2 regions of the Virgibacillus ainsalahensis genome follow, and region 1 is predicted to be linked to the other one. Evidence: a T-box and tRNA genes for the amino acid it is inferred to sense, from the RefSeq annotation. Region 1 holds a T-box; the other holds one or more tRNA genes.
The links. A T-box is a leader RNA that pairs with one kind of tRNA and senses whether it is charged. The one in region 1 lies ahead of ACZ427_RS10265 (valine--tRNA ligase), so its partner is inferred to be a tRNA-Val.

Region 1 (3,197 bases):
ATATATGTCCCCTTTTGAATTATTGGTTTGTACACACTATCGTGACTTGGAATATGCGACCAAAGAAATCAAAAAACGAATTGATCAGTTAACGAATAAAAAAGAAGAGAAGACGCAATGGAATTATAGCTTATGTCATGGTAATTTAAAATTTTCACATCTGCTTCACGGAAATCAATCCTTTCTCATTAACTGGGAAAACGCCTATTACGATAATGCTGTCATGGATTTAGCTTCATTCTTAAACAATGAAACACTGTATTATGATCAGCCCGGCGAATTGTTAATTGAAATGTTTTCCACATACTATAAGGAAAATGAATTAACAAAGGATGAATTCTATTTGTTGATTATTTATTTATTAAATCCGGCCAATTATTTAAAGACCGTGCAACAATATGTTAATAACACAACACACGACACTATGATTAACAGGATAATAAAATTGCAGCATGCATATCGCAGACTCCTATTCGGTCTGCATTGGTCCCGGTATGTCGAGGAGGAATATGAATCCATTACCTTGGAAGATCTTGAAAATTAAATCCATTCCAGATAAAAAGCTATAAATAAACCAACAAGCAACCCTAGAAGGAATACATCCAAAGTTGATGGAAAAAACAGCGTACGAATCAGCTGGAAAATCAAGATTGGTAACGTTACTTTCTCAATAACGATAATGCAATGTCTTGCCCATGAAGGAAGTCGATAGCGATAATAACGAGCCATTTAAAATTCACCCCTTTGAGTCAGAAAATCTGTTTATTGTTCATCTTTTAGCAGTAAGACCTGTGGAACTCATACAGCAGAAAAATTTGACATCTTCACAGTTGCAATAGGCTTCCAAAATGTTTTTATTTAATATAATATGTATATATGCAGTTGTTTTGTGCAAAAACAATACTAATAGTTGACGTTCTCTCTTGTTATGGATAAAATAACAGTAATTAATATGAAATGTAATGATAGGGAAGAGTACAAAATAATTACCTTTAGAGAGGGAAATCGAGAGCTGAGAATTTCCCAGGAATACTTATTTTGGAAGGTCGCCCTTGACACAGCTTCTTTGAAAATAAAAGGGATGTGTAAACATCTTTGGTAAAGTAGAAGAACGCCGGTAATTGACCGTTATCAATCGATTGAGTGTACAAATATGTATGTATTTGTAAACAAAGGTGGTACCACGGAGAGCATACCTTTTCGTCCTTTTTATATAGGATGAAAAGGTTTTTTTAATTTAAGGAGGTATGAATGATGAACGAAAATGAAAATACATCACTGCCGTCAAAATATAATCCGCAGGCAGTGGAAAAAGACCGTTATCAATTCTGGCTGAAAGGCAAATATTTTGAAAGTACAGGTGATCCAGAAAAAGAACCGTACACAATTGTTATACCACCTCCAAACGTAACTGGAAGATTACATCTGGGGCATGCATGGGATACGACCATGCAGGACACCATTTCCCGGATGAAGCGCATGCAGGGATATGACGTGTTATGGCTTCCAGGTATGGACCATGCCGGGATTGCTACACAGGCGAAGGTGGAAGCTAAGCTGAAAGAACAGGGAACCAGTCGTTATGATTTGGGCCGCGAGAAATTTCTCGATACTGCTTGGGAATGGAAAGAGGAATATGCTGATTTTATTCGTTCTCAGTGGGAAAAGTTGGGTCTGGGTCTGGATTATTCACGTGAGCGATTCACGCTGGATGAAGGTCTTTCAGAAGCAGTTAAAGAAGTCTTCGTGACATTATACGAAAAAGGGCTCATTTACCGGGGAGAGTATATCATTAACTGGGATCCCAAAACACAGACTGCACTTTCTGATATTGAAGTGGTATATGAAGAGGTACAAGGGAAATTTTATCATATGCGCTATCCAATCAAAGATAGTGATGAGACGATTGAAATTGCTACAACACGCCCGGAGACTATGCTGGGTGATACAGCGGTTGCGGTTCATCCGAAAGACGAACGGTATCAACACCTGATTGGCAAAACAGTAATTCTGCCAATTGTCGGACGTGAGATAGAAATTGTTGCCGATGACTATGTTGATATGGAATTAGGTTCAGGTGCTGTTAAAATCACACCGGCACATGACCCGAATGACTTTGAAATTGGGAATCGTCATAATTTGAAGCGTGTCCTTGTCATGCATGAAGATGGCTCCATGAATGAAAACGCCGGAAGATATCAAGGGCTTGATCGTTTCGAGTGCCGCAAGCAAATTGTTAAAGATCTTCAGGATACGGGTGTTTTGTTTGAAGTTGAGGACCATGTTCATCAGGTAGGTCATTCTGAACGTAGTGGTGCGGTTGTTGAACCATATCTGTCGACACAGTGGTTTGTTCATATGCAGCCGCTTGCTGATGCTGCAATCGATTTGCAGGAAGGTGAGGAAAAGGTTAATTTTGTACCGCAACGTTTCGAACGCACGTATCTTCACTGGATGGAAAATATTCGTGATTGGTGTATTTCACGCCAGCTTTGGTGGGGGCATCGTATTCCTGCATGGTATCATAAAGAAACTAAGGAAATATATGTTGGAAAAGAGGCACCTGCTGATATTGAAAATTGGGAACAGGATGATGATGTACTAGATACATGGTTTTCCTCTGCCTTATGGCCATTTTCAACAATGGGTTGGCCAGAAGTGGATGCGGAAGATTTTAAACGCTACTTCCCGACAGATGTACTTGTGACAGGATATGACATTATTTTCTTTTGGGTAGCACGGATGATCTTCCAATCTAAGCAATTTACCGGGGAAAGGCCATTTAAGGATGTTCTGATCCATGGATTAATTCGCGATGCAGAAGGTCGGAAAATGAGTAAATCATTAGGTAATGGTGTAGATCCAATGGATGTTATTGAAAAATATGGTGCTGATTCATTACGGTACTTTTTACTAACGGGATCCACCCCGGGACAGGATCTGAGGTTCCATTGGGAAAAAGTGGAATCCACTTGGAATTTTGCTAATAAAGTCTGGAATGCTTCCCGTTTTTCATTAATGAATATGGAAGGCTTCAGCTATGACGATATTGATTTAACTGGTGAAAAATCACTGGCGGATAAATGGATTTTAACCAGATTGAATGAAACAATCGAACATGTTACGAGAAATACAGATAAATATGAATTTGGTGAAGCTGGACGCCATTTGTATAACTTCATCTGGGATGAATTTTG
Region 2 (3,197 bases), 250 kb from region 1:
TTACGCTTCCACCACATCACCAATCCACTTACCGGGATGATAATCAGAGCAAATACCAACACAAGATTAAATAATTGGTTGATCAGTCCAAATTCCCCTTGGTGGAATGCAATCCCAAGGGTGATGACTTTTCCCAGCCAACCATAATCGCTCCATCCATAGTTTTCCAGCACTTCTCCACTGTATTGATCAAGATGCAGCGTTTTTTGTGTTTGTGGATTAAGCTGATTCGGATAAACTTCAGCCGGGTCTAAATAAACAGTATAAACACCTGTTTTATCTTCCGGAAACATAATTTGGTAACCCGGGTGAACGTTATAATCAGCTGCAATCTGCTTCACCTTCTCAACAGAAATCATTTGCCCACGATCAGAATTTGAACTGGGCACTGGCAGATTTTGAGCAGCCCATGGTACATCTGCAACTTCTTTTGTCGGAACGGTTGACTCCGGATAGGCAAATTTTTCAAAGGGCTGGTCTCCAACTGGACTGCCAATGCTTGTTGTTGAGACAATATTGTTGACCATACCTCCCCAAACACCTGACCACATTAGTCCTGAAAACAACATGATCATAATAAATAATGAAAACCAAAAGGCTGTTACCGCATGCATATCCCGCCAAAATAAGCGTTTTCCCCTCAGAGACCTGAAGCGTGGAATCAAGGTACCAAAAAGGGTCTTCCGTTTACGTGGCCACCACAGGTAAACCCCCGTAACCACCAATATAATCGCCCAGCAAGCGACTAGTTCAATTAGCCGGTTTCCTACTTTTCCACCCCATAGCTCACCATTATGTATACCCTTAATTGCTGCCATCATGCGGTCATTGTCATTGATTGTTCCTACTACATTTCCATGATAAGGATTGACAAATACCGATGCACTTTCACCATGCTTATTTACCATACCAATTTCAGCCGTTCTGTCAGATCCATACGAAGGCTTGAAACTAGAAATCATTGCATTCGGAAAATCATTCCGTACGCGTTCAATCTGTTCAGATGCTGGTACTTGTTGTTCTCCTTTTTTTACATAGTAAAAATCATCGTATATAGATGCTTCAATCTGAGGCTTGAACAAGTACAGTCCACCAGTTATTGCCAACAGAATAATAATCGGCGCAAAAATGATTCCCGCATAAAAATGCCAACGCCAAATCGCGATATAAAGACGTTTTGCTTTTAAGTTATTTTCCTTTGTTTTGGAAACATGATTATTTTCCAATTGATTAGCCCTTTCTTTTCATCCCAATACACAGTCAAGGGTAATATTATATAAGCATTCTATTGAGATTATGGGCTATAAAGGGGCGTAATATAACATTATTTCCAGATAATACAAAATTTCAAATAAGAAACAGGCATAAAAAAACCGCAATCCCTTGTATGTTAGGGCTTACGGCTTTTATTCTATGACTCCGAGTGGGCTCGAACCACCGACCTCATGCCTGTCAAGCATGCGCTCTCCCAGCTGAGCTACGGAATCGTATATAATAACGGTAATCTTTATATTAATGAATATCTGTCATTCTGTCAATAGAAAAATCGGATAGTTTGTCCTGCGTTTAAACCTTCTCATCCGGCGCTTAGCTCCATTCGTCCTGCGTTCAACCCTTCTCATCCGGCGCTTAGCTCCAATCGTCCTGCGTTCAATCCTTCTCATCCGGCGCTCAGCCCCATTTGTCCTGCATTCTATCCTTCTCGTCCGGCGCTTAGCTCCATTCGTCCTGCATTCTATCCTTCTCGTCCGGCGCTTAGCCCCATTTGTCCTGCGTTCAATCCCACCCGTCCGGCGCTCATCCCCGCCATCCCGCGTTCAGCCTTACTCCCCCGCTTCTCATACCAAAACATTTCGGAACACGAATGAACAACTGGAAAAGTTCCTGTCTTCCTATTATAATAAGAGGAAATTGCATTGCATTGCGGGGGTTGCTTGTGAAGACATTTTCTTTCCTAAAACCATACAAACTCACCATTATTATGGCTTATGCATTAATGCTTGTAGAACTTGCGGTTGAGCTGGCTCTTCCCTTTTTCCTCGGATTAATGATTAATGATGGGGTGATGAACCAGGATTTAAATAATATTGTGATGTGGGGAAGCATTATGATTGGCCTCGCATTTGTTGCGTTCGCGGCGGGAGTTTTTAATTCATTTTATTCTTCGCATGTGAGTTTTGCCTTCGGGTATGATATACGTCAGAAATTATTTGAAAAAATTCAAGGCTTTTCCTATAAAAATTTAAGTCAATATCCTACATCCGGACTTGTAACAAGGTTTACCAATGACATTCGGCAAATTCAAAATACTGTATTCATGGCACTCAGAATCATGGCAAAGGCTCCATTGCTTGTTGTTGGCGGTGTTGTGATGGCATTTCTGGTAAATGCCAGACTTGCGCTCATTTTTTTGTTAACCGTACCACTATTGATTCTTTTTTTATTGTGGGTGCTTAAAAAAGCAGGAAAAATGTTCGCACGTATACAGAGTAATGTAGATAATGTAAACCGCGTCATGCAGGAGAACCTTGCCGGCATGCGGCTAATTAAAGCATTTGTACGACGGAGTTTTGAGGAAAATCGATTTATTAAAGCAAATCGTGATCTGGCAATTTCCACAAGGAGTACATTCCGCTTTGTTGAGGCCTCTATGCCTGTTTTGCTATTTGTCATGAACTTGAGTTTGATTTTTATAATCTGGTTTGGAAATATGCAGGCAGTTGCAGGCCAAACTTCCGTTGGTGAAGTTGTTACCATTATTAATTATGCATTACGTGTTTCAATGTCCATTTCCATGTTTTCTTTCATTATACTGGCAATTTCGCGGACGAAAGCTTCTGCGGGCCGTGTTGATGAGGTGCTTACACTGGATGTGGGTTTACATGAGCATAAAGATGCTGATCCGAATAAACCCGTCACTGATGGAACCGTCGAATATCAACAGGTGACTTTCACATACCCGGATGCAGATGAAGCGATGTTGAAGGATATTTCTTTTCACGTGAAAGCTGGAGAAAAACTGGCAATCATCGGAGCAACCGGTTCCGGAAAAACATCCCTGTTTCAGCTGATGCCACGGTTATATGATGTGACTGGTGGGGAAATTTTCATTGATGGAAAACCGATATCTTCCTATACACTGGATCAACTTCGGGGAAGTATCGGCTATGTTCCGCAAAGTCCTTTGCTTTTCACCG

Region 2: it encodes a tRNA-Val, which carries the amino acid that the T-box ahead of ACZ427_RS10265 (valine--tRNA ligase) is inferred to sense. The anticodon was not compared.

The regions. Positions count from the first base shown of each region.
Region 1 covers NZ_AP043943.1:2,101,531-2,104,727, reverse strand. The annotation lists gene ACZ427_RS10275 (phosphotransferase) at 1-544, shown strand, start outside; gene ACZ427_RS10270 (hypothetical protein) at 541-729, opposite strand; T-box leader at 954-1,211, shown strand; gene ACZ427_RS10265 (valine--tRNA ligase) at 1,255-3,197, shown strand, end outside.
Region 2 covers NZ_AP043943.1:2,354,724-2,357,920, forward strand. The annotation lists gene ACZ427_RS11505 (PepSY-associated TM helix domain-containing protein) at 1-1,226, opposite strand, end outside; tRNA gene ACZ427_RS11510 (tRNA-Val) at 1,415-1,487, opposite strand; gene ACZ427_RS11515 (hypothetical protein) at 1,527-1,664, opposite strand; gene ACZ427_RS11520 (ABC transporter ATP-binding protein) at 1,982-3,197, shown strand, end outside.